Rhodopirellula bahusiensis: one gene and its partner. The protein of the gene in region 2 binds, or shares a complex with, the protein of the main gene of each other region. Links are inferred from orthologs where the notes say so. Each region holds a gene or a part of one and is shown on either strand. Other genes may lie near its edges. The genes, in order: carA and carB.

Region 1 (15,496 bases), on a different replicon or contig from region 2:
CATCTGGTTCGTGACGGTTGTCCTCATCGTTGCTGCTGTCATCGACGGCATGATTTTGAAAGTCCCAAACTGGTTGACTTTCCCGTTCATCATTTGCGGTTGGACCCACTGGTTCATCCAGGGCGGCTTTCCTGAACTGGGATACAGCCTGCTGGGTACCTTCGTCGGCATGATGCTCTTGTTGCCACTTCGCAATGTAGGCGGAATGGGAGCAGGCGACGTGAAACTGCTGGCAGGCATCGGTGCCTGGTGCGGGACCATGATCACGTTGAAAGCTTTTGCCGCGACCGCCATTGTCGGCGGAATCATGGCTGCGTTCATGATTTTGAAGAGCGGAGCGTGGATGAAACACTACGCTCAGTTCCTGAAGATCATGGAAGAATGGCGAACGATCCGCAAACCGGAGCAACTCGCCGCGATCGCTCGAGAGCGAAAGCCAACGATGTACCTCTTGCCATATGGAATTCCAATGGCGATCGGAACGATCATCTACTTCGCCGCAACGGGCCAATTGGTCTGATTCAATTTGAAAGTCGAGGGCCGCATGGAACCCCCATGCGGCCTGTCGTCATTTGTGCCCCAAATTCAGGGGCTTTTCCCTCCAAGCGTTGGAAATCACAAGCAAAACGGTCGCGTGTCAATCTGTGACGATTGGGCAAGCGGACTCGGTTGCCCCAAGTGTGTTTAGCTCTTGAAGACTCACGCCCGATACCGTGAGTGACGCTTCCATTGCGGGCGGTCGGCCATCGATCGAATTCAACGCGAGCAGTCTGTCAACTCTGGTTACCCACTCGATTGCCATGCGAAACAAATCAGTCTTCCTCATCCTGGCCTGCGTTTGCGGCACGATCGCCGCGATCGGCGTTAGCCAGTGGATGCAAGCTCAGTCGACGGGTCAGAGTTCAGTCGCGACGGTCGAAATCTTCGTGACCGCGAAAACCATTGACATTGCCGAAGAAATCACCGCCGACAAAATCCGTCTCGAACAATGGCCTGCCGATCGCGTTCCCACGGGAGCCAGCGGGAAACTCGAAGACGTCGAAGGCAAGTTTGCGCGTCAACGTTTCTACGAAGGCGAACCCGTGATGCCGGTCAAATTGATGGCCGATGCCAACGGTTCTTCACAAACCATTCCAGTCGGCTTCAGCGTCGTATCGATGCGTGCTGACCCGGAAAGCAGCGTTGCAACTTTGGTACGCCCCGGCGACCGAGTCGATGTGATGGCGTACTTCGTCAAAAGCGAATTGATCCCCGAGACAACCGCGAAAACAGTTTTGACGGGCGTGCGAGTCTTCGCCGTTGACGGTCGAACCGAACGCGAAGTTGATCCAGAGCTCGAAGCCAAACCGGCTCGTTCGATCTCGCTCCTGATTCATAAGAAGGACACACCCGCTTGGACCTATGCCAGCGAACTTGGAAAGATTCGCCTGACGCTGGGCAACCCGAGCGACATCAACGAAACAAAAGACGGTGAAACGGACGGCGGTGCCGGCCAAGAGTTCTTGCGTTGGTTGTCGGACTATCAAATCGCACAAGCTCAACGCGAAGAAGATAACAATCGCGTCGAAACTCCTGTCGTGAAGCCATCCATCCAAGCACCCAAAAAAGAGAAGAAGCGGGGCTTCAAGATGTTGAAGATGTCCGGCGGTGTGTTGACGGAATACTGGATCGAAGAAGGGTCCAGCGTGCCGAAGGTGTTGGCTGAATCGGGTCGTGAAGACCTCGAAGAAACAAATACCGACCTTCGGACTCGGCCGGGTGCAGATTATCCCCTCCCCAGCGAGAACGAACTGGATGATCCCAGTGCACCAACCGATTACAGCTATCTGAATGGATCGCAAAGTCCATTCTACAACAGCGGACCACCTAAAGCAGATGGTTCGCGACCCGACGAGTTTGGTCCGACCAGCCGCTGAAGGCTCGGACTGAACTGAACCTGATTCACCACTGATGCCACGGCTAAATCGCTACCCAGCGAATTGCCGCCCCGCCGCTCACGCGACGGATTGATCGCCGAGAGTTCATGGATGAATTCTCGCGGAGATGAATGAATAACTCGACCCGCCCCGGCAAGGATGCCTCAGATGCGAGTGTGCACTTTTCTTATCCGTCGCGACCGTTTGGTCAGATGCTTGGTTGCCGCCGTTCTCGCGTTGGCGACGATCCCATGCACCCAACCGGTGATGGCGCAGTCTGCTACGACGCTTGCTTCTGCCGCGGGTGATCACCAGATCAACCAAACCGTTGAGCGGATGGATTTGATCGTCAAGAGCAGCCGCATTCTTTCGCTCGGCGAACGCATCCCCCGCTTCCAAGTTCACAACGAAGAAGTCTTGGGTGCAACTCCGGTTTCCGAAAACCAAATCCAGGTCTTCGGCAAGACTCCCGGTACCACACAGATCAACCTCTGGGACACCGAGGACAAGCTGTACACGATCGACGTCACCGTCGTCGCGGATGCTCGCGAAGTCGAAGGCATCCTCAACTCACAGTTGCCACTCGCATCGCTTCGCGTCACGCCGATTGGTGAATCGGCAATCATCTCGGGTTATGTGACCAGCGTCGACGATGTGGACAAAGCGGTTGCGATCACGGAACAGTTCTACACGACTGTGATCAACAACATTCAAGTGGTCGGCATTCAGCAAGTCCTGTTGCATACCAAGATCATGGAAGTCAGCCGTACAAAGCTTCGCCAATTGGGCGTCGACCTCGCCGTCTTGGACGACAGCTTCACGTTGCTCAATGGACCTTCCGGTCTTCTCAACGTGGACGCACTGGGTACGTTCCCTGATGACGGAGCGATTCTCGGTCCCATCGGCCCGATCACCAACAGCAACAGCAACGTTCGCTTGAACATGAGCAACAATTTTGAAGCAGTAATCAGCGCTTTGGAAGAACAACGCTTGGTCAAACTGTTGGCGGAGCCGACGGTTGTTGCCACCCACGGTCGTCCGGCCCGATTCACTGTCGGTGGTCGCATTCCGACGATCATCCCGGGTCAAAACGGGCAAGTTCAAATTTCGTACGAAGACTATGGTACGAGCATCGACTTCCTTCCCTTCGTCGTCGGCCCCGGCCGGATTCGTTTGGAAGTTCGACCAGAAGTCAGCGAGCCCGACCCGTCGCGTGCCGTCACCATCGACGGTACGAACGTCACCGCGTTCACGACTCGATATGTCGAAACAGCCGTCGAAATGCAAGCGGGGCAAACGTTCGCTCTGGCCGGTTTGCTGCAAAGTCGGACCGAATCAACCATCAGCCGAACGCCCTTCTTCGGAAGTCTTCCCTACGTCGGATCACTGTTCCGTCAAACGCAAGAGCTTCGTAACGAAATCGAGCTGTTGATCATGGTAACGCCTGAATTGGTGGAAGCGATGGATCCACACGAAGTCCCTCGCGGCGGCCCAGGCATGAACACACATTCGCCTGACGACAAAGAGCTCTACGCTTTGGGACACATCGAAGTGCCCAACTTGAAGGCCAACGATTGCTACAACGAGAACCTGCAACCTGGCATCGACGGTGGCTATCAAGGTGCACCGATCGAATCCGGTCCGATGTTGCATCAACCGCCGATCTACCAGGCACCCATGAACGGCGTTCCCGGCCAAGCCTACCCGCAAGGCGAGATCGTTGATCCAACCATGTCGACTCCGCAAGCCTCGCGGAACGCACCGCAACGGTCGATGCCGAACGCATCCGGCTACTACCCGCCTCGGACGGCACAAAACACCACGCCTCCCGCCAACAATCGTTTTGGTGCCGGCGAATTGCTTCCTCCGAATGCAATCATTCCTGGTCCTGAACCAACAAAGGTTGCGGATGGTGTGATCGTCAGCCAACCGGAATACCGATGATCGTTTGAGTGAACTCGAAACGCCCCACCATGTCGCCCAATGAAACACGGGCTGTCCCCAAGAAACTTTTCTCTGTCTATCGAAGTTGTCTGATATGAGTAACGTCCTACGATTGGCCTTGGTCGATCCAAACGACTCGTCCCGCGAAACTCTCAAAGCAATGCTTCTGGGGATGGACACCGTTTGGCTAGAAGCGGACTGCTCACGCTACGAGTTCTTCCCTGACATCGTTGATCAAACGACTCCGGACGTCGGCGTCATTTCATTGGACACGGATTCAACCACCGCGATCAAACTGATCGAGCGGATCACTCGTGAGACACCTGACACGGCACTGCTCGCGACCAGTGCAGTCAGCGACGGACAATTGATTCTGCAGGCGATTCGCGCTGGGGCTCGCGAATTTCTGACGTTGCCATTGGTGGAAGACGAACTGTCATCCGCTCTCGGCCGAATCAGCCAGACCAAATTTGGTGGTGGAGACACTCGCAACCGTTCTTGCGAAGTGATTGCGATCGCGGGAGCAACCGGTGGCGTTGGAACGACCAGCACCGCGGTCAACTTGGGTTGTGTGCTGGCGGAAGAAAGCCGAAACAGCGTCGCTTTGCTGGACCTCGATTTGGCACTTGGCGACGCCGATGTCTTCTTGGATGCGATTCCCGACTACACACTCGCCGACGTGGTTCAAAACATTGGTCGGTTGGACATCCAACTGCTCAAGAAGTCTTTGACGAAGCACTCCAGCGGTTTGTACTTGTTGCCGCGACCGGTCGAGTTGCACGACCTCGAATCGATTGACGCCGAGAGCCTCCGCAAGGTGGTCGGTTTGTTGAAAGCTTCGTTCACGCACCTGATTGTCGATCTGTCCAAGACCTACAACGCTTTGGACATGATCGCCATCGAATCCGCATCGAAGGTGTTGTTGGTCACTCAGTTGGACTTGCCATGCCTTCGCAACGTGGTTCGATTGATGATGAGCTTCGACGAGACGGAAGGCTTGGCCGACCGCGTGGAAATCATCGTCAACCGAGCTGGTTTGGACGCCGGACAAATCAGCCTGAAGAAAGCAAAGGAAACTCTCGGACGAGAGATCTTTGCTTTGCTTCCCAACGACTACCGAACGATGGTCGAAGTCCGCAACAACGGTGTGCCGTTGATCACGCAAGCCCCGAAGGCAGCCTTGACCCAGGCTTTCCGGGACGTTGCGTATCGATTGACCCACCGGGAAGCCGGAGTGGCAACGGAAGAAGGAGCCGGAGGCGAAGACCACGCCGGCAACGAAAGCCGCTGGAAACGATTCTGGCCCGGCACAGCCAAGGCTTAACGAGCCTCGGAAAAGCGTAACGGGTTGTCGCCCCGCGGTTGGGCTGGTATTTCACGGGGAAAACAATCGCCCCGCGAATTTGAGCTTCTCCGTTGAGCGAACCCATCTCTTCGTCCGACAATCCCGCGTCGGACGTCGCATCCAAGCAACCGTCGCCAAATCAACCGACTCCGATTACCGCCTCGGCGAGGTGGCTACTCGCGGCGTCGACTGCTTTCGCAGTGGTGCTGTGGCTATCTGGGCCACCGCTCGCGATCGGTCCGTTGGTGTTCATCGCCCTCGTTCCGCTGCTGGCGATTTCGGAGGTTGATTCGAGTTCACCTTGGAAGCGAACACTCTACGTTGCGTCGCTTGCTTATTGGTTGATCAGTCTTCAGGGACTGCGATACGCCCACCCGCTGATGTTCCTGCCTTGGATCGCTTTGTCAGCCTACCTGGCGATCTACCCGCTTCTGTTTGTCGCGCTGCTACGCCGTTGGCATTCGTCGACTGGGCGGGCGTATCCGTCACCGCTACAAAGCAAGATTCCAATCTGCCTTGTTGCCGCGGTGACCTGGGTCGGGCTGGAATGGATCCGCAACTATTTCTTCACCGGAATATCGGTGCTGATGCTGGGTCACTCGCTCGCGGATATGCCGATGCTGATTCAGATTGCGGATCTGGGTGGAACCTATGCGGTCAGCTTTGTAATCGTGTGCGTCAACGTCGCAATGCATGAAGCGCTGAACCGCTGGGTCGTCCGAAGAAATCCCGTCACGTTCGAATCACCCGGAACATCTCTCGCGATCGCTGGCGGATTGTTGGTTGCCACACTGGCCTACGGTGCGATGACGATGAATGTCGCCACCGAGCCAACCGGCAAAACCATCGCCTTGCTTGGCGGTAACGAGCTGACGGTCTACGAACAGGACGTTGCAAGGGAGCAAGAGATCTTCGCCGCCTACGCTCAGTTGGCGATCGACGCGGCAGCGAAGTCGGAGTCCGAACTCACCGCCGTCGTTTGGCCGGAATCAATGTTCTCGGGAGGCATGCCTTGGATGTCCACGGGTCCTGACTTGGTCGTCCCTGACTTCATGCAAACCCCGTCGTTGCCCGCGTTGCAGCCCGAACAACTTCGTTTCGCCGTGGAAAGCAACCAAGTTGAGTTTCTGAACCGAGCCCAAAGCATTCAATACGCGATGGCCGCCAGCTCGACCCTGGCGAGCGAAGATCCTCCGTCGATCATCGGCGGTTGCGGTCTTGTTCAGTATGCGGACCGTCCAAGCCAATACAGCGGCGTCGTATGGGTGGATTCATCGAGCAAGATGTCAGGGACGTACTCCAAGAACCATTTGGTCTTGTTTGGAGAAACGATCCCACTGGTGCACAGCTTGCCATGGATTCGCGACATGGTGCCGCCGGGGTTGGGCCTAAATCGAGGCACGCAGCCCGAACGATTTGACCTGGACGGAATCTCGCTGCTGCCGAACTTATGCATTGAGACCGCGGTCGAGCGGATTCCGGTCAATCACATGCACCAGCTGAATTCGCGAGCCACGCCCAAACTGCCCGACGCGATCGTGACACTGACCAACGACGTTTGGTTTCACGACTCAGCCGTGGTCGATCACCATCTGAGGTGCGCCCAATTGGTAGCCGTCGGATGTCGGCGTCCGGTTCTGTCCGCAGCCAACGGTGGACCGACCGCTTGGATCGATTCGTCAGGCCGGATCATGGAGCGTTTACCCAAAGGACAAAGCGGCGTGATCTACGCTCAACCCGAACGAGACCAACGAGTCAGCTTGTACGTTCGCATCGGAGCTTGGCCGGCCGGATTGATGGGCGTGGCGACAATCTGTGGCTTGCTGTGGATGGTGTTCGAGCGTCTGACTCGTCGGCGAAACCAATACGAAATCGCCGACGGGATCGAAACAAATTGACCACTTCCGCGTTGCCACGAAAAGCTTAATAGGCTTTCGCGAAAACGGCTCGTTGTGAAGCTGGTTTGCCCGTCAAGAAGCAGGTGCCTTCGGCTTCGTTGTTCGTTTGAGGGACACAGCGAATCGTGACCTTCAGCTCTTTCAACAACGGCTGCAGCGAATCCTCATCACAGTAGTGGCACCAAGCGAATCCGCCCGTGATGGCGGTGTCACCTTTGTCGGCAAAGAAGTCACGGAACTCGGCTTCTGATTTGAGTTCGACCGTGTTGTCTTCCCGCAACTTCAACGCCGCATCGAAGAGTTCTTGCTGCAACGTTGCCAGCTTGTCGCTGATCGTTGCAACGAGTTCGGCTCGTTCGATGCCAACGCTTTTGGGTTGATTCCGGATGCCGCAGAACACGGTTCCCGCTGCGATATCTTTTGGACCGACTTCCAAGCGAATCGGCACGCCGCGTTTGACGTGGTACCACTTCTTCTCGCCACCACGAATATCGCGGTCATCGATCGTGACACGAATCGGGGCGTTGGCATACGTTTGTGCCGCCAATTCATCGCGAAGTGACTGAACGTATTCCATCACCTCGGCGCGAGAATCATCTTTGTAGATCGGCTGAATCACGACGTGCATCGGTGCCAAACGAGGCGGCAGGACCAATCCATCATCGTCACTGTGTGTCATGATCAAAGCACCCAGCAATCGAGTGCTGACGCCCCATGACGTCGTCCAAGCGTATTCGATGTCACCGGATTCGCTTTGGAATTTGATCTCTTGGGCCTTCGAGAAATTCTGCCCAAGGAAGTGGCTTGTCCCGGCCTGCAATGCCTTGCGATCTTGCATCATGGCTTCGATCGACAGCGTCTCAACCGCACCGGGGAAACGCTCCAGCGGAGTTTTGCTGCCGACGATGACAGGCATCGCCATCCAATTCTCGGCAAAGTCGCGATAGACCTCGACCATCTTCTCGGTTTCTTCGATCGCTTCTTCCGCGGTCGCGTGAACGGTGTGGCCTTCTTGCCACAAGAACTCCGCCGTCCGCAAAAACATTCGCGTCCGCATTTCCCAGCGGACCACGTTGGCCCATTGGTTGATCAGGATCGGCAAATCGCGATAGCTCTGTACCCATTTGGCATAAGTTGCACCGATGATCGTTTCGCTGGTCGGACGAACGATCAGGGGTTCTTCGAGTTTGCCTGCAGGACGCAAACCACCGTCGGGATCCGGTTCGAGGCGATGGTGCGTAACGACCGCGCACTCTTTCGCGAATCCTTCGACGTGTTCAGCTTCCTTTTCAAGGAAGCTCATCGGAATGAACAATGGGAAGTAAGCGTTCTGGTGTCCCGTGGCTTTGAACATGTCGTCCAAAGCACGCTGGACGTTTTCCCAAAGCTGGTAGCCCCAGGGTTTGATCACCATGCAACCGCGAACTGGCGAATTCTCAGCTAGGTCGGCTGCCCGAATGACTTGTTGGTACCACTCGGGATAATTCTCTTCGCGAGTTGGGCTGATGGCTGTCCTGGGGCCTTTGCTCATGCGTTCACCCCGCACTTCTCGTTCAGTTGTTCTTGGAATCGCGAGAACAAGTAATGGCTATCGTGAGGGCCCGCAGCGGCCTCGGGGTGATATTGAACCGCAAAGGCACCGGTGTCTTTGTGACGCACACCCGCGATCGTATCATCGTTGAGGTTGCGATGAGTGACTTCCAAGCAGTCCGGCAAACCTTGGTCGTCGACCGCGAAACCGTGGTTCTGGCTGGTGATCTCAACCTTGCCCGTTTCCAAATCGATAACGGGTTGGTTGGCACCGCGGTGACCGAACTTCAGTTTGAAGGTTTTGGCACCACAAGCGACGGACAACAACTGATGACCGAGGCAAATTCCAAACACAGGAACTTGACCGAGCAATTCACCGATCGTCTTGTGAGCGTAGGTCAACGGTTCGGGGTCGCCAGGACCGTTGGAAAGGAAGACGCCGTCGGGATCCATCTTCAAAATGTCGTCGGCGGGTGTGTTGCCCGGCACGATCGTGACTCGATTGCCGCGTGAACGCAGGTGGCGTGGAATGTTCCACTTCATGCCGAAGTCCATGCAGACAACATGCGGCCGGCTTTCATCGCCCAGCGACGCTTCCTTGGCCGCTTCGCGAATTTCGCGAATGGTCCAATCGTCGAGTTCGTTGGTCCACTTTTCCAATTGAGTTGGCATGACTTCTTTGACCAAGTCACGACCGACCAAACCTTGCGACGCCTTTGCCTTGGCAACCAATGATGCGTCGTCCAAATCAGTCGTCGACAAGACGCCTCGCATGGCACCTTCGCTGCGAATCCGACGCACCAAGGCTCGCGTGTCGATGCCCGCCAGACCAACGACTCCCTGCGATTTAAGGTAGTCGCTCAGCGATCCTTCCGAGCGATAGTTGCTGTGCAGACGGCTTTCGTTGCGGATGATGAATCCGGCCAGCGATGTGCCGCGGTTTTCGAGGTCGATCGAGTTGATCCCGTAGTTGCCCATTTCGGGATAAGTCATTGTCACCAACTGACCGCAGTAGCTGGGATCAGTCAGGATTTCTTGGTACCCGGTCATCGAGGTGTTGAAGACGACTTCTCCAGTCGTTTCGCCTTCTGCCCCGAGGCTGGTTCCGGTGTAGACGGTGCCGTCTTCGAGAGCGAGTTTGGCAGCTTTGGCAGGTGAGCTCATCAATGCACAGTGGGAGTCGCGGAAAAAATTGGAGACCTTCGGCTTGGAATCCTGTTATCGCTGTCGAATCGTTTTCCTTCCAGTCCCCCGGGCGTGCGTTCGCGCCGATTCCCTCGGATTTCGCGGGGTTTTTCCGCCTGTAGGAGAGATCTCGCTGTTCCAACTGAGCGTCGGCAGATCGCCCGATCGATCACGAGCAGATTGACGGCCATCCGGCGACTGAAAACGCTTCGCGAGAGCCTGGGAAAGGCGGGCGATTTATTGTGGGGATTGGACCAACGCAATGATTCGATCCACCGCCAGTCGCAACGACTTCGCAGCCATCGAAAAATTGGTGTGGCCGCTGACTTCGGGCTGAATCGCCTCGTAGAGTTCCGTGGCACCACGAAGGCGCCGGAGCTTCTTCTTGGCCATTTTCATGTACGCCTTGGTGTCGGTTTCTTCCGTCACCGGACCGACCGCCAAGATGAAATCGTACAGATCTCTAACGACCTCTCGCAGATCCTCGTCCTCTTCCGCTTCATCGGCGTGCTTGAGGAACGTCCGGATCATCCAGACGTGAGTCAGCTCGGCGTCGATCGCTCGACAGACCGAGAGTGGATCACTGGGCGGATTCATGTCGCTCATCATTCCAGGTCAGAAACTAGGACGCTTGCGTGTCGTCGGATTCGACTGGTGTCGCCGCGTGCGGTTCCGCAGGCTGACTCGAATCCGTCGCTGGTTTGGCAGGAGCATGCCCGTGCGGCGTGTTCATTGCCACGATCACAACACCAACGACGGTCAACGCCATTCCGACCCAAAGCAGAGGACTGATCTGCACATGCCCGCCCAACTTGAGGATTGACACCAGAGCCGTGACCGACACAGCACCGCCGAACACGATCGGCATCACCAGCAACGCGTTACCTTTGCTGGTCATCATCGCCGTGGTCAAACAAAGAGCTCCAAAGGCTCCCAAGCACCCCGCAAGAAACCCCCATTTGACGGTCGCAAAGTGCTCTCCAGAGAAGTTAAACGAGTCGCCTTTGACACCCATCATTGCCAGCCCGCCAATGATCGCGATGACCAAGTAAGCGATGCCAATGAATACGTAGGGCTTGAACGGTGACCACAGCGGTGCGCCGTTGACCCGAGGAGCCTGAGCGTTGCCGATGGTTGGGCCATAGCAGCCCCAAAACAACGCCGTGCCGATTGCGAAGAGAATTGGAATCAACATTTTGTTCATAGAACCGTCAGTAGGAGGGATGGCGGTGGGAGCGTGGGCCAAACAGCGACTCGGATTTCGATCGCTGACTTGATGCCGGAACGACAATCAAACGTTGAACAAGAAGTGACAGATGTCACCGTCCTGCATCACATACGATTTGCCTTCCACACGGAGTTTACCGGCTTGGCGAATGTCTTTCTCGGTCGTGTATTCTTCCAACTCAGGCAACTGGTAGATCTCGGCTCGGATGAACCCGCGTTCGAAATCACTGTGAATCACGCCGGCAGCTTGTGGAGCCGTGGATCCAATTCGAACCGGCCAAGCGCGGACTTCTGTTTCACCAGCCGTGAAAAAGCTCTGCAACCCAAGGGTGCGGTACGCTTCGCGGGCAATGATGTTGAGCGATGGTTCTTCCAAGCCCACGTCCGCCAACATCTCATCGCGATCTTCTTCGTCCAGTTCCGCGATCTCGGCTTCCAGCTTGGCACAAACACAGGCCACCGAAGCACCGGTCTTGGCCGCGTGCTCGCGAACCTTGGCGACCAATTCGTGTTCGCCGTTCAGATCGTTTTCGTCGACATTGGCGATGTACAGAATTGGTTTGGCGGTCATCAAGCCATAGCTGCTGATCGCGTTTTGTTCCGCTTCTGGCAACTCCAAAGTCCGCAATGGTTGCTCGCTTTCCAAGTGAGCGTTGCATTTCTCGATCGCAGCCACTCGAAGCTTGGCTTCTTTGTCACCACTGCGAGCTGTTCGCTGTGCCTTGCCCAACGCGTTCTCGAGCGTTTGCATATCAGCCAACACGAGTTCCGTTTCGATCGTGTCGATATCCGCGATCGGATTGACTTGACCACTGACGTGAATCACATCGGGATCCTCGAAGCAACGCACGACTTGCATGATCGCGTCGACTTGTCGGATGTGACTGAGGAACTTGTTGCCCAAGCCTTCGCCCTCGGCGGCACCTTTGACGATGCCGGCGATATCAACCAGCTTCAGTGCCGAAGGAATGACCTTTTGAGGCTTGATGAAATCAGTGATCCGATGCAGACGCGCATCGGGAACACTGACGATCCCTTCGTTGGGCTCGATCGTGCAGAACGGGTAGTTGGCACTTTGAGCCGCGACGCTGGACGTCAGAGCGTTGAAAAGGGTGCTTTTGCCGACATTGGGCAAGCCGACGATTCCGGCTTCCATCGAGTTGCCTGAAAGAATGGGGAAAGAAAGGTGGGAGACGGGCCGCCATGACTCAGCGGTTTTCGCAACGGCCACTGTTATGGCGATTCCAAGCCGATTCGTCGAGACGACGCGGAAGGATGCAAAGACTCTCGACGACTGCGGATCACTTTGCCAATCACTTTCGTCGCCCGCCATGGCGAGCTGACCGGTACGCTGACCGGTACACCGCGGACAAAACTGGATGCCCCATTCCTTTTACAATTAGCAAATCAGCTTCCTCTGTCGCGGATGCCGCCTGCGATGGCACCGCATTGCCTGAACCCCGATCCTGGGTGAATCCTTCATCTCAACCTGGACGGAGGCCGCGAACCGATGCAGCGTTCCTGGAAGATGCGGTGTTCCTAGAAGGTGTTCCCGGAAGCTGTGCTCGCGACAATCGCCGAACGTCCCTATGCTGGTCGATCGATTGTTTCCGACACTTTTCCTCCGTCCGTACGCGTCTTTCCGCATGCCATCCCTGGATCTCTACGACTACGAACTGCCTCGCGAACTGATCGCACAGGAGCCTTTGCCAAACCGAGTCGACGCTCGGCTGATGGTGATCGATCGGGCATCGGGTGAGATCGAACATCACCATGTTCGGGACCTTCCAGAATTGCTTCGAGCGGAAGATGTGATGGTGATGAACAATTCGCGAGTCGTTCCGGCTCGATTGTTTGGCAGACGCACCAAAACGGGAGGTCGCTGGCAGGGGCTGTTCTTGCGGTCCGATCGAGCGACCGGCGTCTGGGAGCTACTGACCAAGACTCGTGGCACGCTGCAAACCGGAGAAACAATCACGCTGGATGACCGCGACGCGAGAGCGGGTGGCGAGCTGATGGTGATCGGACGCGACGACGAAGGCCACTTGCTCGTTCAACCGGTTCCGAACGATTTCTTCGAAGGACCTTCGCAGGCGATCGAACCAGGCAAATGGCTGGATCGCTACGGCCGCATTCCCATCCCGCCGTACATTCGCGACGGACACATGGTCGATGCGGACGTGACAAATTACCAAACCGTTTTCGCCAGCAGCAAACCCGAAGATGCAGGAAGCGTCGCGGCTCCAACCGCCGGACTGCACTTCACAAAACAACTGATGGGTGAGATCGCGAAGGGGCAAACTGCAATGGCCGAAGTCACGTTGCATGTCGGCATCGGCACTTTCCGGCCGATCGAAGTCGATGACATCGACCAGCACCGAATGCACGAAGAGTGGGGCCGAATCGAAGACGACGCGGTGGAAATAATCAACGATCGTCGGAGCGGTGGTGGTCGCTGCGTTGCCGTGGGCACAACCAGCGTTCGCGTGCTGGAAAGCTGCGTGGCTCAGCGAGACGAAACGAATGGCCGCGGTGTCGCGGAAACCTGGACTGGCGCGACGGATATCTTCATCAAGCCGCCTTATCGGTTTGGCGTGGTCGATGCATTGATGACGAACTTTCACCTGCCCAAAAGTTCGCTGTTGGTTTTGGTCAGCGCGTTCGCCGGTCACGACTTGATTCGCCGTGCATACAAAGAAGCGATCGCGAACGAATACCGCTTCTTCAGCTACGGCGACGCGATGCTGATCGTGTGACCGAAGGTGGCAGAGCGACGCGGGCATACGCGTGAGGAAACGGTTACATTCGTATCCTCCCTTCGTCTGTCTTGCCCCGGAGCCACCATCGATGCCTTCCTTCCAGATCTCTCGGACAATCGTCATCCACTTCTTGTTGCTTGCTGCCATCGTGAGCGCGATGGTGCTCGGCAATTGGAGTGGCAACGTTTCCGCAGCAGATCGACCGAACGTCATTCTGCTGATGGGCGACGATCACGGATGGGACGAGACCGGATACAACGGCCATCCACACTTGCAGACACCGATCCTGGACCAAATGGCGGCGACCGGACTGCGACTGGATCGCTTTTATGCCGCCCATCCGACGTGCTCGCCAACAAGAGGCAGCGTCATCACCGGACGGCATCCAAACCGCTACGGAACGTTCACGCCAAACTATTCGATTCGTCCCGAAGAGATCGGTGTTGCCAGCTTGTTGAAACAAGCGAGCTACCACACCGCCCACTTCGGCAAGTGGCACCTCGGACCGGTCAAAGCCTCCTCACCGACGAACCCAGGAGCGTTCGGCTTCGACGAGTGGTTGTCACACGACAACTTCTTCGAGCTCAACCCTTGGCTGTCGCACAACGGTGGCGCACCTCAGCAGTTCCAGGGCGAGAGCTCCGAATTGCTGGTTGATCGAGCGATTGAATACCTTCAAACGGTCCCAAGTGACGAACCATTCTTTCTCGTGATCTGGTATGGATCACCGCATGAGCCCTACAGCGGCTTGCCAAAAGACTTGGCACTGTACGACGAACTGCCCAGCCAATATTCCGACCAAATGACACGCCTGACCTCCAACAAAACCGGGTTGCCAGTCCGGCGACCACTCGGCGATGTTCTCCGCGAACGCTATGCAGAAATCACTGCAATGGATCGTTCAATTGGAACCCTACGTCAGTGGTTGGCCGCGAATCAACTTCGTGACAATACCATGTTGTGGTACTGCGGCGACAACGGCACATCCGGTGATGGAATCGTCACTTCGCCACTGCGTGGCCAAAAATCGGACCTGTATGACGGCGGAATCCGCGTACCAGGATTGATCGAATGGCCGGCCAAAATCCGCCAGCCGACCACTTCGCAGGTTCCATCAGTCACAACCGACATCCTGCCAACGCTCTGTGAACTCGCGGGCGTCGCGGTGCCGCAACGACCACTCGATGGCATCAGTCTGGTTCCACTGCTGGATGGCAAGATGAAACAACGCAATCAACCGATTTGTTTCTGGAGCTTCGACCACCGCCGAGAATCCCAGCGGGATCCTTACCTGCCCGAGGAAGCCCAGCGAGGCACCACGCCGCTGGTGAAATTGATGCGGGGCAATGCAACGCGAAACTTTGTCAATTTCCATCACCCGAAGATTGAGCCGCAAGACTTCGGCGGCAACCGCGTGATCCTGGACGATCGCTTCAAACTAGTTGTCTCCGCGGATGGCTCCAAACAACTCTTTGAGATGCGTACAGATCCGACTGAGACCGAGAACGTGCTCGCCGACCAGCCTGAGATCGCCCAAAGCCTGACCGATCAACTGCAGACCTGGCAACAATCGGTGCTAGAAAGCCTCACCGGCCAGGACTACTGAGCCAGTTGGCTGAATCGATTTGATCAGACGCGGTGCAGCCACATGAATTCGTACGGGCCCAACGTCAACGGATGCGATGTGGTGAT
Region 2 (16,310 bases):
TTGGTGCGAGGTGTCGACCAACCGATTGCAGCCTTGATTCAAGATTTGAAGCAACGCGGATTGCTCGAGAGCACCTTGGTCGTGTGGTGTGGCGAATTCGGACGCTCACCCGACAACGGCGTCCGCGGCGGGACCGCGTACGGACGCGATCACAACGCCAACGCGATGACGATTTGGATGGCCGGCGGAGGCGTCAACGCGGGGCACACGATCGGCGCAACCGATGAGACTGGGATGACGGCGGTCGAAGAGGTGCGGCCCGTTCGCGACTTCCATGTCACGTTGCTGCGGTTGTTGGGGCTCGATGACAACAAGCTGACGTACTATCACGCCGGCCGATTCAAGCAGCTCAGCCAGTTCGGCGGCAAGGTGATCGAGTCGTTGATTGCTTGATAGGGCAGCGGAATGCGTGAAAGGAAGTCGCGGAAGGGCGAGAGCCCTCCGGTTTCTCACCGGGCGGCTTGCGCCGCACCGCTAAGTCTTTCGGTCCCGCGAAAATTCGCGTTATGCAACGCGAAACTGCTGTAGGCCAGGTTTCACCTGGCGATCGTTCTTGGTCGGTGAACGTTGTTCTCGCGAAAGCGGTTCGATGACGCCTCGCTTTGTTCCAAAGCATCGGCGTGGGTGCCATGTGAGACATGGCCTACGAGCATCGTGAACCGAATTCTTGGCGAATCCGGCTACGGGGTAGGCTCGATGGCTGCTTACGATGCGTTTTCGATCCAGCGGACGAGGCTTCGTACCATCACGCCGGTGGCACCTGCGTCACGATGAGGCTTGGGCGAGTCAACGAAGGCTGGGCCAGCGATGTCGATGTGAACCCAAGGGACGTCGGCGACAAAGTTCTCCAGGAATTTCGCGGCGGTGATCGCGCCGCCCCAGCGACCTTCGCCGACGTTCTTGATGTCGGCCACTTTGCTTTTGACTTTGTCGTCGTACAGCGAGAACATCGGCAATTGCCAAACAGGTTCGCACTCGGATTCCGCAGCACTTTGAACCGCGTCGCAAAGGGCTTGGTCGTTGGTCATCAACCCGGCCACGTCGATTCCGAGGGCAACCATGCAAGCACCGGTGAGCGTGGCGAGGTCAACAATCGCTTGGGGGTTTTGTTGCACGGCAACGTCCAGGGTGTCAGCCAATACGACGCGACCTTCGGCGTCGGTGTTGAGGATCTCGATAGTCTTGCCGCTGCGGGTTTCGATCACGTCGCCGAGTTTGTAGCTGTCGCCACTGACCATGTTTTCAGCGAGCCCACACAGTCCGATGACGTTGCGTGGCACCTTCAGTTTCGCAAGTGCGTTCATCACACCAACGACGGTCGCGGCACCCGCCATGTCGCACTTCATGTCGACCATCCCGTCGCTGGGTTTGAGTGACAATCCACCGGAATCGAACGTGACGCCTTTGCCGACGATCACGAGCGGGGCTTCATCGCCACCGCCGTCGTGACGCAGCATCACCAAACGCGGTGGGCTGGTGGATGCTCGACCGACCGCCAAGATGGCTCGGCAATTTTCAGCTTCCAGTTTTTTCTCATCCCAGACTTCGCACTTCAGTCCGCAATCGCTGGCGATCTTTTCAGCGTATTGAGCGAAGCCGGTTGGGTTCATGATCGACGGTGGCTCGTTAACCAGACGCCGTGTGTGGTTGATCGATTGGCCAAGCTTTTCGCCTCGCGAAACGGCTTCGGCTGAGTAACCAACGAACGCGATCGCGTCGGGAACCGAGACAGATGGTTCGCGTTGATACAGGTGTTGGCCTTCGCACCCGGAGACCGCACCGGCGACGACGGCGTCGTGGTTGTCGGCGGCGACTCCATCGCCCAATGCGAACGTGATCTGCTGGCGAGGTTTGCTGACCAAACTGCGAATCACGGCGGCACCCAGTTCAATCGCGGCACCGCGAGTTCGTTTGTCGCTTGCGCCCAGACCAGCAAGCACGATCCATGGTGTTTGAGCGTCGCCGGTTGCGAAGCTGGTCAGCTCACCCGGTTTGCCATTCACTTCGCCGGAGTCGCACGCGTTTTGAACGGTCTTGGCGAGTGATTCCGGCAACGCCGAGATGGCAACGCATTTCGCGGTTGCTTTGCCGTCGGATGATTCCGCTGCATCGCTGGCCGGTTCGACGCCGAGGACCAGCACGCCTGCTTTGGCGAGGTCGAGTTTGGCTTCGGCGGTCAGGGTCAACGAAGGGAAAGGCAAAGGTTGCATTCTTGGATCCGGTGGCGATTGAAAGGACAGGAAGTTGCTGGTCGAGAAGCGGTGAATTGTCGAGACGAAGGTCTACGATTTGGCTTCCGCTTCGTCTTCATCTTTTTTGTATTGGTCGAGTCGGCGATAGAGCGTTCGAGCGCCGATTTGAAGGATTTTGGCTGCTTCTTCGCGATTGTTGCCGGTTAGCTTCAGCGTCTCTTCGATCGCCCAGCGTTCAATTTCAGCCAGCGGCCTGCCGACGAAATTCATGTTGCCTTCGATCAAAGCGGGGCCTTGCGACTCTTCGCCCTCTTGAGGTGCGTCGTCGATCAACTCCGGCGGCAAATCGTCTTCGTCGAGCGACCCGTCGGTGTCCAGCACCACCATCGTTTCGACAAAGTTTCGAAGCTGGCGGATGTTGCCGGGCCAATCGTACGCAAAGAATTTCTTGGTCACCGCGGGAGTGAAATGGGCAGACGATTTGCCATGCCGCCGCAAGAACATTTTGCGAAAATGGTCCATCAGCGCGATCACATCGTCACGGCGTTCCCGCAACGGCGGCAACTCGATCGTCACGACCTTGAGTCGAAAGTAAAGGTCGTTTCGGAATGTTCCCGCGTCGATCATTTCTTCGAGTGGCCGGTTGGTGGCCGAGATCAAACGAACGTTGACCTTGATCGACTTGTTCCCACCGACGCGAGTGATTTGGCTTTCTTCCAGCACTCGCAGCAGCTTGATCTGGGTGCTCATCGGCATGTCGCCGACTTCGTCAAGAAACAGCGAGCCACCGTTGGCGTATTCGAACGCACCTTCTCGGTCGGAGACAGCGTCGGTGAACGATCCTTTGACATGGCCGAACAGTTCGCTTTCAACCAAGTTCTCAGAAACAGCTCGAGTGTTGAGTGCGACGATGCGTTTGTTTTTGCGAGGGCTATTTTGGTGGATGGCTTGAGCCACCATTTCTTTGCCCGTCCCAGACTCACCGGTGATCAGCACGGTCGCGTCGGTGGCTGCGATGCGTCGCAAACGATCGATGACCGTCTGCATTTTTTTGCTGGTGTAGATGATGCCTTCGAAACCGAATCGCTCGTCGAGCCGTTGCATCAACTCGGTGTTCGTACGCCGCAGTTCGACGTTCTCGGCGGCCTTCTCGACGATGGCTCGCAGGCGACTCGGCGTGATTGGTTTCTCGAGGAAATTGAACGCGCCCAACTGCATCGCTTCCACGGCAATCGGCACCGTCGCGTGCCCAGTCACCATGACGACTTCGCATTCCGGCAATCGTTCATTGGCGAGAGCCAGGATTTTCATTCCGTCGACGTCGTTCATCACCATGTCCGTGATGATGATGTCGAACGTTTCTCGCTGGATCAGGGCGGCCGCATCGGGACCGCTGGTTGCGACTTCGCAAACGTAGCCGACCTTCTCCAGACTCTCCGTCATCGCTCGTGCGTGGGCAGCTTCATTGTCGACCACCAACAGACGGTACTTCGAACGATCCGGCGGTTCGGCGGGAGAATCGGTGGCGGCAGTGAGATCGGAAGTCATTCAAATCAGACGGATGACGAGAAGGGCTGACGAAAAACGACCCCATTTCGCGGTCGCGAGCCCTAGATTCTATGCCAGTCAAGTTCCCTGGGAACCATGTCTCCGAAACCGGTTCTCGGGGCTTCCACCCCGAGCTACTGATGACGCCCCATCCGGGGCGAGTTCGCAGCAATGACTCCGGAGGAGTCTTCCCATGAGACGCGAGAGGCAGCACGCAAATTGAAGATGGCTTTGCTTGCCGATTGCGGTCATTGAAAAAGTTAAATTGACAATTGGAAATTGTAAATTTGATTGGTCTCCTGCCGGCGAGCGACCCAATGGATCAGCGTGGTGAAGATTTGGAAGATCGGCTACTGGATTTTGCGACACGCGTCGGGAAATTGGTCGAAGCGTTGCCGGAGACCCGCCTGGGGCGGCACATCGCTGGCCAGCTGGTGCGAAGTGGCACTTCGCCCGCACCCAACTATGCCGAAGCGTGTGCCGCTGAAAGCAAGAAGGACTTTGTTCACAAGCTGGGGATCGCGTTGAAGGAACTTCGTGAATCGCGAACTTGGGTCAAGCTAATTTTGAAGTCGGAGATGCTTTCCGATGACCGCATCAAACCGCTTCTCGATGAGTGCATCCAACTGTGCAACATCATTGGGAAATCTGTTGTGACGGCAAAGGCAAATCTCCAAAACCCGAAGTAGCTGCCCTTCAACCAACAATTTAAAATTTACAATTGTCAATTTAACTTTTTCAATTGCCTTCACAGCGGGCGTCCTGACCATTGGGCCTAAATCGGCGAGTCATTCTGCTACGACTTGGAATGGATTGGCGGCGGCTTCGGATTCTTTTTGGAATCGTTCGGCGAGGTCTGCGTCTTTTTCTGAGAGTGCTGCCAGCGGGACTTCGATGGTTTTGTTGTCGGCGGATTTCAGGCGGAGCTTGCCGTCCGTGACCGCTAAGAACGACGCCTCGATTTTGAACTTCCCGGTTTTGTCCGTCCAAGTTCGGATCGCATCCATTTCAGATTCGGAATTAGCTTCTTCCATCTCTTCCGGTTCATTCACCACAACCTTGGGTTTCGGAGCCACACGCCGAGTTCGTGGGGCGGGCCGTGTGTCGACAGGCTGCTCGACCGTGTCGGGTGGGTATCGCAACATCGAGACGTTGACGCGTTCGACGCGGCCGTGTCCACCAACGGACTGGACCGAGACTTCGTTGCGCTCGTGGATCTCTTTCACTTCCACCGCTTCGAAACCGCTGAACCGCTCGCGTGATTTTGCCAGGATCTGGCCGACAACCAAGCGGCTGGCCGTGGTGACTGGGTTCCCGGTTCGTTTCACCGTCCCGACTCCACGGCTGTAATCACGACGGTCTTCCGCCATCTGCTTGAGAGACTCGTCGTAACGTGCCGCAGCCGAATAGTAGTGAGACTTCATGCTGTCTCTGGAGATCTCGGCTCGTTTAAGCAGTGCCTGCGCAAGCACAGGGTCTTCGCGTTGATTTCTAAAATTGAGTTCTGACATCGCGCGGTGAGCAGTCACGGAGGAAGATCCGGGAGCGAGAGCTTGGACCCATTGCTTGCGTTCGGCATCGGTGAATGGACGCGTGCGTTTGAGTGCGGCTTCCTTTGCCGCCGCGATCTTGGCGTCGCGTTCCTGCTGGGTCTCGCGAACCAGAGAGATCGAAATAGGGACCTTGATCTCGACTCCATCTTCGATTTGGAACAACACGCGGTTGATCTGCAGTTGTTCGTAGAAGCCATCGTCCATGTTGAAGAACGCAATGCCCTCGCCTTGCATCTTCATTGGCGGATCGGATTCAGGAGCGGATAACTCGTATTGGTGGTCGATCTTCATCCGGTTTCGGACGGCTGGATGAGCGACGTACTTCCACTTCTCGGTTGCGATGGAGAGCTTTTTGCTGTTGATTCCAGATCGACTTGAGAACGAGGGTATCATTCCGAAGGGGCTGCTGATTCGGGCGATCGTGGTCGTGTCGGATGCATTCCACGACACTGCGACATCAGCACCTTTGTCTGCGGCTCGAGCGTTCACGGGAGCAGCGTTCGGCGGCGGCAGTGGTGCGATCGCAAGTTGGCCGATCGTGCCAAGCAGCAAACCCATCATCTCATCTCGTTGGGCCACTTCCACTTCGCCGAGCGGTGTGATGCCGAGCAATGCTCCGCGGCAAGACACCGATTCAAGCGTCGGCAGAGACGATTCGTTGCTGCTGCGAAAGAAGGAGGACGAGCGAGAGTGCGTGCCTTCTAGGTTGCCGGTCACGTTCAGCTGAATCAATTCCGGCGTGGCTGATTTGACGTGATAAGTCAACGTGCCCGGGTACTTGCCAGCGTCTTTGCCGATGCCGATCTGAATGTTGATCTTGTACGTGACCGACTCGCCAACTTGATCGCTGAAACCAACTGGATCAGCGGCAAAGACCGGCAAAGCGGTCTGCGATGAAACGAGTAGCGATACGCCACACAGCAGCGTGCCGATCAAGGTTGCCAACGAAACACAGAATCGATGCATCATTTCTTCGTCGCCTGGATGAATGGAGAGGGACCCCCATATTAATGGCTCGAAGCATCGTCTGTGAACGGAAACAGCCGTAGTTGGGCGACTGTTTCCTGAAACGTTCACATTTCGATTCAGACGTTTTGTGCGTAACGACGTTGCAGCGATTCGACTTCCATCGGAGTCTCTCGCATCGCAACCATCGCTCGCACGGCGGCTTCGGCGGCTGCCAAAGTCGTGATACACGGCACTCCGTGCTGAACACCAGCGGCGCGGATCTTGCCTTCGTCGGTCCGAGCACCCTTGCCAGACGGCGTGTTCAAGATCAATTGCACGTCATCGTTTTTGAGGTAGTCGATCAGGTTGGGATGACCCTCGGAAAGCTTCTTGACCCGAGTCACGGCGATGCCGCTCGCTTCCAACCGTACCGCTGTCCCTTCGGTCGCCAAGAGTTCAAACCCTAGTTCGATCAACGACTTGCCGAGTGATTCAGCCGACTCTTTGTGGTTGGCGGACAGTGACAAGAAGATCTTGCCCGACTCAGGCAACACGGTTCCGGCGGCCAGTTGGCTTTTGGCAAACGCGATTGAGAACAATTCGCTGACACCCATGACTTCGCCCGTGCTTCGCATTTCGGGGCCAAGCACGATGTCGACGCCGGCGAATTTCCGGAACGGCAACACGCTTTCTTTGATCGAAACGTGACGCGGAATCGGTTCTTCCGTGACGTTCAGTTCTTTCAGAGTTTGACCGGCCATGACCTTCGTCGCGATGTTTGCGACGGGGACGCCAGTTGCTTTGGCGACGAACGGCACGGTGCGGCTGGCGCGAGGGTTCACTTCGAGGATATAGAGGGTCGGCTGATTGCCTTCCATTTTGACGGCGAACTGGATGTTCATCAGACCGACAACGTTCAAACGCGCGGCCAGTTTGCGAGTCGCATCGCGAATTTCGGCGAGGACAGGTTGAGTCAGGCTGAACGGCGGGATGCAGCAAGCCGAGTCGCCGGAGTGAACACCGGCTTCTTCGATGTGCTCCATGATTCCCATGATCACGCAATCGTTGCCATCGCTGATCGCGTCGACGTCGACTTCGGTTGCGTCTTCAAGGAACCGGTCAATCAGGACAGGTTGTCCGTCGGCGACGATGAACGCTTCGGCGACGTAGCGAGCGAACTGGGAATGGTCGTAGCAGATTTCCATCGCGCGGCCGCCAAGCACGAAACTCGGTCGGACAAGCGCGGGATAGCCGATGCGTTTGGCCTCCACACGAGCTTCGTCCATGTTGCGAGCGATGCCCGATGGCGGCTGACGCAGGCCCAGTTCGTCGATCAGGCTGCTGAACAATTCGCGATCTTCGGCGGTGTCGATTGTGTCGACGCTGGTACCGATAATCGGCACGCCGGCTTGTTCCAATCCGCGAGCCAAGTTGAGCGGGGTTTGTCCGCCGAACTGAACGATCACACCGTCGGGCTGCATCGCGTCGCAGATGTTCAGGACGTCCTCGATCGTCAACGGTTCGAAGAACAAGATGTCCGATGTGTCATAGTCCGTGCTGACCGTTTCCGGGTTGCTGTTGACCATGATCGATTCGATGCCCATGTCTTGCAGGGCGAACGACGCGTGGCAGCAGCAATAATCGAACTCGATGCCCTGGCCGATTCGGTTGGGGCCACCACCCAAGATCACGACGCGTTTCTTATCGCCCTTGGCTGGTGCTTCGTTTTCGGTTTCGTAAGTGCTGTAGTAATACGGTGTGAAGGCTTCGAATTCGGCCGCACACGTATCAACACTTTTGTAGACCGGGCGAATGCCCATTTCCAAGCGTTTGGCTCGGACTTGCGATTCGTTTTTCGACGTGATTGTCGCGATCTGGCGATCGGAGAAACCGCGACGCTTGGCGTCTCGCATGGTGTCCGCGTCGATCGCATCCAGTTTTCCAATGGCGCGAAGGTTGTCTTCGGTCTCGATCAGTTGTTGCAGGTGGTCCAAGAACCAAGGATCGATGTTCGTCAGCTTGTGAATTTCGGCCGCGGTCATTCCATCTTTGAATGCGTAGCGGATGTAGAAAATTCGCTCTGAACCAGGAGTCGAAAGCTTCGCGCGGATGTCGTCGCGGCTGGGTTGATCTTCCGTTCCCCAAAGGTCTTTCGGGTCGCTGCCGAATCCAAACGCACCGACTTCCAGACCACGCAGGGCCTTCTGGAACGATTCTTGGAACGTCCGACCGATCGACATGGTTTCGCCGACCGACTTCATTTGCGTGGTCAGCGTCGCGTCGGCTTCTGGGAATTTCTCGAACGCGAAACGAGGCATCTTGGTGACGACGTAATCAATTGTCGGCTCGAAGCAGGCTTTCGTTTTTTGCGTGATGTCGTTGGGAAGTTCCCACAAGCGATATCCAACAGCCAACTTGGCCGCGATTTTCGCGATGGGGAATCCAGTCGCTTTGCTGGCCAAGGCCGAGCTGCGGCTGACTCGCGGGTTCATTTCAATCACGATCATTCGGCCCGTGCCAGGCTCGATCGCGAATTGAATGTTACTGCCGCCGGTCTCGACACCGATCTCGCGGATGACAGCCAAAGATGCATCACGCATCCGTTGGTATTCTTTGTCAGAGAGCGTTTGAGCGGGGGCGACCGTGATCGAGTCACCGGTGTGAACTCCCATCGGGTCAAAGTTCTCGATGGCGCAGATGATCACGACGTTGTCGTCGCGGTCACGCATGACTTCCATCTCGTACTCTTTCCAGCCAATGATCGATTCTTCGATCAGGACTTCCGTCACGGGCGATTGGTCCAACCCGTTTTGCACCAACGAGTCGAAGTCGTCTTTGTTGTAGGCAATCGCTGAACCGCTGCCGCCCATCGTGAACGAAGGTCGCACGACGGCTGGCAAGCCGACCTCCGCGAGCGCTTTGCGAGCGTCCTCGAGTGTGCGGACGGTGAAGCCCTTGCAGACGCCCAGGCCGATTTTGTCCATCGCCTGTTTGAACTGTTCTCGCTCTTCCGCTTTCGCGATCACCTTGGCGTTGGCGGCGATCATTTCGACGCCGTATTTCTCCAGCACGCCGTTGGCGTCCAAGTCCATCGCAACGTTCAGACCCGTTTGGCCGCCCAGAGTCGGCAGCAGCGCATCGGGGCGTTCTTTGGCGATGACCTTTTCGACCATCTGCCAAGTCAGCGGTTCGATGTAAGTCGAGTCAGCAGTCGCCGGATCGGTCATGATCGTCGCTGGGTTGCTGTTGACCAGCACGACTTCATAACCCTCTTCACGCAACGCTTTGCAAGCCTGCGTTCCGGAGTAATCAAATTCGCAAGCTTGGCCGATCACAATCGGGCCACTACCAATGAGCAGAATCTTCTTGATGTCGTCGCGACGCGGCACGGAAACGATCCCGAAAAAGGACGGAGGGTCTCGAATGGCTGGCGATTCTGTTGAGAGCCCGCTGGCTGCGGGGGCCCGGAATCAACGACGCCTGCCGTGAAAATTTCGGGAAGGATAACACGGTTTGCCCTCGGCGCAGAGGACCGTGAATCAGATCAAAATCGATTCGCCGAGAACTCTTGGCCGGATTCACCTTGCGGCCCCGGATTGGCGGGAAATTCATCGGTAGGAGGAATGTTCACATCGCGATGATCATTTCCAAAAACTCCTGCTCCGTCATGATTTTCACGGCAGCTCCCTCATCCGCCAACTGCCGAGCGGTGGCCTCCTTGGAGCTCATCGTTCGGCCCGCATTGACGGTCCTAGAATCGAGCTCGCCGACGACGACCAAGTCCGTTTTTCGCGAAACGCTGGATTGGCACTTCCCGCCGCATCGCGAGGTCAGGATTTCGGCTTCCTCCCGCTGCAGTTTCGTCAGCACGCCGGTGAAGACGACTTTTCGTCCTTCCAGGGGGCGAATGAAATCAGCCCGAATCATCAATCGCTGCAGATCCACCCCGCTGTCGCTGATCCCGCAGGGCCGCGGTGGTGCGGTTGAGACCGAAGTGTTCGACATGGTTGCGGTCGCCATCGTCGAACCCGCGATCGCGACTTCGGAAGTTCGTGTCGATGCGCGGCGTGGCGAAGATTTTCGCCGGGTCGAGGCACGCCTGGCCGTCGGCCCTTTTTTACCCCAGGCACCGGCACTGCCCCGAGAGAGCGAGAGTTTTGTTTCCAGCGCTTCCAGAGTGCTCGCTCCGGAATCTTCTGCCGCGGCCAAAGCGATCTTGGCACAAGCGATGGAATCTTCGAGTGCGTCGTGGTGACGGAATCGGATGCCCAGCCAGTCCGATAGTGGTTTCAGACCAAACCGAGGTTGCTGGGGCCAAGTCCGCCGGGCGATCGCTCGCGTGCAACTGTATTGCATGTCCGGAACGGGATGATCATGCGATTCCAGGCAAGCCATCAAGACGCCAAGATCAAAGCTGGCGTTGTGAGCAATCAGGCAATCATCACCCAGCCTGGATTGGATCTCCGGCCACAAATCACCGAACTCGGATTCGTCACGCACCATTCCCGGAGTGATGCCGTGGATCTGAATGTTGGCAGGCGAGAAGTCAAAGGGCCGCGGGCGAATGAGCCAGCTTGCTGAGTCAACGATCTCTCCGCCGCGAACGCGAACCGCCGCCAGTTGGCAGGCACTGTCCGAACGACGCGTTGCCGTCTCAAAATCGATCGCGGTGAAATCCATGAAGCAGTTCTAAGTCGGCTCGCTTTGACTTGTCAAACCCTCCGCGTAACAGGCTGATGCATCAGGCCAGAATGTCGTGGATGACGTGGGCTTCTTCCACGCCGGTCAAACGCTGGTCCAGACCCAAGAATGGGAACGTCAGACGTTCGTGATCGATTCCCAACTGATGCAGGATCGTTGCGTTGAAGTCGCGGACGTGAACCGGGTTTTCGACCACGTTGTAACTGAAGTCGTCGGTGACTCCGTGAGCGATGCCGCCTTTGACACCGCCGCCGGCCATCCAAGTCGTGAAGCAACGCGGATGGTGATCGCGACCGTAATCCTTGTGCGTCAGTTTGCCTTGGCAGTACGTCGTGCGTCCGAACTCGCCGGCGAAAACGACCAGCGTGTCATCGAGCAGTCCACGTTGCCGCAAATCGCGAATCAGTGCGGCGCAGGGTTGGTCAATGTCGTAGGCTTGCCCGCGAATTTTCTTGGGCAAATGCGAGTGGTGATCCCATCCGCGATGAAACAATTGAATGAACCGCACATCACGCTCGACCATTCGGCGTGCCATCAAGCAGTTGCGTGCAAACGAGCCGCTCTTTTGGACTTCCGGGCCGTACATCGCCAGGGTGTCTTCGGTCTCTTGGCTCAAGTCGGTCAGCTCGGGCACCGACGCCTGCATGCGAAACGCCATCTCTTGTTGAGCGATCGTTGTGAGGATCTCTGGGTCGCCGCTTTGGTGCATGTGTTGGCGATTGAGATCCGTGACCAGGTCCAGCATCTTTTGCCGGCTTTCTCGGTTCACGCCTTCTGGATTGGAAAGGAACAAAACCGGATCGCCGGAGGGCTGGAACGAAACGCCTTGATGCTTCGACGGCAGGTAACCAGATCCCCACAGTCGACTGTAGAGAGCTTGGATGTTGGCTTTGTCACCGCTCCAAAACGCGGAGTTGAGAACGATGAAGTCGGGCAGGTTTTCGTTCATGCGACCGAGGCCGTAGCTCAGCCACGATCCCAAGCTCGCTTTGCCAGGGATTTCGGATCCGGTGCAGAACAGCGTTTTTCCGGGATCGTGATTGATCGCGTCGGTGTGAGTGGACCGAATCAGGCAAATGTCATCCATCACCGTGCCGAGGTGAGGCAGCAGTTCGCTCAGGTGGATTCCGTTTTCGCCATGTCGCGAGAACTCGAACATGGTTGGGGCAATGATTTGCTCTTTGCCGCGAGTCATCGCGGTGACCCGTTGCCCGTTGCTGACGCTGGGCGGCAAGGGTTGTTTGAACTGCTTGGCGAGCTCGGGTTTGTAATCGAACAAATCCATTTGGCTGGGGGCGCCCGCCATGAACAGGAAAATCACCCGTTTGGCTTTGCCGGGAAAGTGCAGCCCCGCCGTTTCGCCGGTCTTCCATTCCGCCGCGGCGGATTGGTCCACCGAGCTGGCTTCGTTGGCCTGCGCCCGGGCGACGATCGAACCCAGGGCAGCCGCACCCAGCCCCATGCCGGAATGCTGCAAGAACTGACGTCGACCCGATAGGTTGGCGAGCGTTTGAAGAGCAGCGTTTTGGGAAGTGTTCATGGCGAGGTCGATTCAATGGCGGGCGAATTCGGCGGGTTGGATAGCGGTTGGGAGGGTCAAGTCACTCCCGGGTCCGAACGCAATCCAAATTCAAAACGGAGTGGACCACCATCGTCCACGCGGCCAAGCGGATTTGCTCGGGGGCGGTGGATACCGATTGGACGGCTGGATCCGTGCATCGTTGCACGAGGGCGGTTGCCTCGGCGGGTTGTGACTCGTACAGCGCCTGGAAACCTTCCAGCGAACGCGACAACGATTCGCGAACGTCGCCGTTGGGCGGACGCGAAGTGATGGCTTCGTAGGCGGCGGCCAAACGTTTTTGATCGCCGTCATCCGAGTTCAAGGAAGGATCGTCAAGCAATCGTTTGGCGAGTGTCGTGGACGCGCTGAAGAACTGCGGTTCGTTCATCAGCATGAGAGCTTGCAGCGGCGTGTTGGTTCTTTCTCGCCTGGCAATGCAACTGTCACGATTGGGCGCGTCGAAGATCGTCATTTGCGGTGGAGGCAAACCACGTTTCCAAAACGTGTAGACGCTTCGCCGAACGGTTTTCTCACCCGAGTCAGCAACGTAACGATTGGGGTAAGAACTCGGCATCGCGACGATCTTCCACAATCCTTCCGGTTGCGGCGGTTTGACACTCTGCCCGTACATGGTGGGACTGAGCAGACCGCAGACCGAAAGCACCTGATCGCGAATCACTTCAGCATCGAGTCGATAGCGGGAACCGCGAGCAAGCAATCGGTTCTGTGGGTCGGCGACGAAGGCATCAGAAGGTGCGACCGAAGATTGCTGGTACGTTTGGCTGTTGACGATCAGACGCATCAAACCTTGCACATCCCAGCCGGAATTGATGAACTCGATGGCGAGATGGTCAAGCAGTTTCGGATGCGATGGCAGTTGGCCTTGGGCACCAAAGTCTTCCGATGTCTTCACCAATCCGACACCGAACAGTTGCTGCCAAAAACGATTGACGGCGACGCGGGCGGTCAGCGGGTTGGATGGATCAACCATCCACTCAGCCAAGTCCATTCGGGTTTTGGGGGCATCGGGATCGTTGGTCTTTGGCATCGGAGGCAAGAACGATGGCGTGTCACGGGCAACGACTTCACCGGGTGCGTCGTAAGCACCACGAATCAGAATGTGAGCCGGACGGATCTCCGCACGTTCCTTCATGACCAAGGTTGCGGGAACGTTCACCAAAACGGCATCACGTTCTTCGTTCAGTTTCGCGATTTCTGCTTGGGTCTGCTTTTGCAGCTTCTTGAGTTCTTCGGGTGAAGTCTCCGGATCGGCCGGAGTCTCTTTCGCCTTCGTTTGCAATCGAGCAATCTCATCGTTCAGGCGAGTCAGCGTTTGTGCTTGCTCATCCGATGGAAGTTCGATGTACGGCGGTTGAAGCCCACGTCGGAAATCGCTGCCACCTCGTCCACCGGTTTCGGGACCGCCATCAAAGTTGTTGAAGAACGCGTACAGCGAATAAAAGTCTTTCTGCGAGATCGGGTCGTATTTGTGGTCGTGACAAACCGCGCACTGCAGCGTCAAACCCATGAACGCCGTGCCCACCGCGGAAACTCGGTCGACGACGTTTTTGACAAAGCTCTCTTCGGGAAGCGCTGTTCCGCGATCAATGATCAAATGCAATCGGTTGAAACCCGATGCGGTCAATTGATCGAGGCTGGGGTCGGGATGCAGGTCGCCGGCGATTTGATCGATGATGAATTGATCGAAAGGCAAATTCTCATTGAACGAACGGATCACCCAGTCGCGATACGGCGTCATCTCGCGGTAGTGATCGTGGTGCATCCCGTTGGTGTCAGCGAATCGTACTAGGTCCAGCCAGTAGCGGGCCATGTGCTCGCCGAAAGCGGGTTTGGCGATCAACCGATCGACGAGGTCTTGGTAGGCGGTTTCTGAGTCGTCACTCAGAAAGGCAGCGATCTCATCCGCGGTTGGTGGCAAACCGGTCAGGTCCAACGACAGGCGACGGATCAGAGTTCGGCGGTCGGCTCGTGGACGAGGCATCATCCCCTTGGATTCCATCTTGGATCGCACGAAGCGGTCGATCGGCGTGTCCCATTCTTCCTTCACCAATTCGGGCAATTCAGTTTTGGTTGGTGCGACGAACGACCAGTGGGCTTCATAAGGGGCACCCTCGTCAATCCACTTTTTCAGCACCGCGACCTGCTCAGGCTTCAGCGGTTTGTGCATTTCAGGAGGCGGCATGATCGAATCAGAATCCTCGGATTCAATCCGAACCAAAACTTCGTCCAGGTCGGCTTCGCCCTCGATATCCAGACGGAATCCCGCGGCGTTGTTGTTTTCATCGGGGCCGTGACAAGCGAAACAGTGGTTCGAAAGAATCGGACGCACGTCCTCTTGGAAGGAAACCTCGTCCGCGTTGGCGGGCGAAAACCCAGCGACAAAGATCGCGATGACGCCAAAAACGACGGTGATCGGATTCGCCGTGGTGAAACCCACAGGTGAATTGGGCGAAGGCATTCGCGAGGCGGGGGGTGGTGAGGAGCGAATTTGGAGGGCGGGATTCCATTTTGGTCGACCTCCGGTGAGATCGCAACTGAAGGCGAACGCAGGATGCCCCCTTCCGAGAGACCTATTGAATGAAAGGGCCGTGAAACTCAGGGCGAACTCGAACTGAACTTTTATTGTCCCCCCCTGAAACGCTATTCTTGGCAATCGATTCGCGACTTCGTATCTCGCGACCCATCCTTGTTCAGAAAGAAAATTGTCTGATGTCCTCTGATTCCCCCTCAACTTCCGCTTCCTCGTCGTCCCAGGCCGCTGAAGTTCAAGTCCGATTGCCGGACGGTTCGCTGAAAACCCAACCCGCTGACGCCACCGCGATGGACGTCGCGAAAGAGATCAGCGAAGGCCTTGCCCGCAGCGTCGTGGCCGCCGAAGTCGACGGCACGATTGTCGATTCGTTCCGTCCGCTCGGTGAGATCGCCGATGATGAAAACGTGGTTCCGCTTCGTTTGCTGACCACGCGTGACGAATCGGCTCTTGATGTGCTGCGTCACTCGGCCGCCCACGTCATGGCTCGCGCGATCATGCGAATCTACAAAGGCGTTTCGCTGGCGTTCGGACCGACCACCTCGGGTGGTTTCTATTACGACTTCGACATGCCGGAGAAAATCAGCGAAGACGATTTTCCGAAGATTGAAGCGGAAATCAAAAAGATCATCAAAGCCAAAGAGCCGTTCGAACGATTTGTGCTGGATCGTGATGAAGCCCGCAAGCTTTGCGATGACCTCGATCAAGACCTGAAGGTCGAACACATCGAAACCGGTTTGGGCGACCAAGCCACGGTCAGCTTCTATCGCCAAGGCGAGTTCGTCGACCTTTGCCGCGGACCTCACATTCCTCACGCCGGAATGATCAAAGCGATCAAACTGCTGAGCGTTGCCGGTGCGTACTGGAAAGGCGATGCTTCGGGACGTCAGTTGCAACGCGTTTACGGCACCGCTTTCTTTGACAAGAAAGAGTTGGCCAGTTACCTGGAGCAGATCGAAGAAGCCAAACGCCGCGATCACCGCGTGCTCGGCAAACAACACGGTCTGTTCGCGATCAATCCCGAAGTCGGCCAAGGTTTGTGTTTGTGGTTGCCCAAGGGAGCTCGTGTTCGCGTCACGCTGGAAGATTTCTTGCGTCGCGAATTGCTTTCGCGTGGTTACGACCCGGTGTACAGCCCGCACATCGGTCGCGTGGAAATGTACGAAACCAGCGGTCACTTCCCATACTATCGCGACAGCCAGTTTGCTCCGTTGTTTGGCAGCGAAGTCGGCGGGTTGCTCGATGCGTGGAGCACT

Evidence for each region.
Region 1: the proteins of carB (region 2) and carA are in contact, whole or in part, in a solved structure (PDB 1KEE), measured with the Escherichia coli proteins. The link is inferred for Rhodopirellula bahusiensis from one-to-one orthologs.

What each region holds. Positions count from the first base shown.
Region 1 is NZ_NIZW01000009.1:262,061-277,556, forward strand. The notes cover bases 7,715-10,708. They hold carA (glutamine-hydrolyzing carbamoyl-phosphate synthase small subunit), read right to left. Parts: upstream 9,798-10,708; coding sequence 8,631-9,797; downstream 7,715-8,630. Other genes in these bases: proS (proline--tRNA ligase), read right to left, coding at 7,715-8,634; CEE69_RS13870 (amidohydrolase), read right to left, coding at 10,056-10,415; CEE69_RS13875 (hypothetical protein), read right to left, coding at 10,441-10,708. Outside these bases: CEE69_RS13835 (A24 family peptidase), read left to right, coding at 1-520; Flp pilus assembly protein CpaB, read left to right, coding at 714-1,916; CEE69_RS13845 (type II and III secretion system protein family protein), read left to right, coding at 2,085-3,860; CEE69_RS13850 (AAA family ATPase), read left to right, coding at 3,955-5,184; lnt (apolipoprotein N-acyltransferase), read left to right, coding at 5,277-7,103; more of proS, read right to left, coding at 7,129-7,714; more of CEE69_RS13875, read right to left, coding at 10,709-11,022; redox-regulated ATPase YchF, read right to left, coding at 11,110-12,201; tRNA preQ1(34) S-adenosylmethionine ribosyltransferase-isomerase QueA, read left to right, coding at 12,635-13,801; CEE69_RS13890 (sulfatase family protein), read left to right, coding at 13,893-15,410; CEE69_RS13895 (alpha-amylase family glycosyl hydrolase), read right to left, coding at 15,434-15,496. UniProt on the Escherichia coli protein: Small subunit of the glutamine-dependent carbamoyl phosphate synthetase (CPSase).
Region 2 is NZ_NIZW01000019.1:7,918-24,227, forward strand. What follows is about bases 6,179-9,986. They hold carB (carbamoyl-phosphate synthase large subunit), read right to left. Parts: upstream 9,631-9,986; coding sequence 6,379-9,630; downstream 6,179-6,378. Other genes in these bases: CEE69_RS21900 (SHD1 domain-containing protein), read right to left, coding at 6,179-6,262; CEE69_RS21910 (exonuclease domain-containing protein), read right to left, coding at 9,869-9,986. In the rest of the region: CEE69_RS21880 (DUF1501 domain-containing protein), read left to right, coding at 1-393; CEE69_RS33740 (DUF1589 domain-containing protein), read right to left, coding at 505-726; CEE69_RS21885 (leucyl aminopeptidase), read right to left, coding at 705-2,210; CEE69_RS21890 (sigma-54-dependent transcriptional regulator), read right to left, coding at 2,283-3,740; CEE69_RS21895 (four helix bundle protein), read left to right, coding at 4,058-4,429; more of CEE69_RS21900, read right to left, coding at 4,529-6,178; more of CEE69_RS21910, read right to left, coding at 9,987-10,921; CEE69_RS21915 (DUF1501 domain-containing protein), read right to left, coding at 10,983-12,482; CEE69_RS21920 (DUF1553 domain-containing protein), read right to left, coding at 12,544-14,982; thrS (threonine--tRNA ligase), read left to right, coding at 15,234-16,310. UniProt on the Escherichia coli protein: Large subunit of the glutamine-dependent carbamoyl phosphate synthetase (CPSase).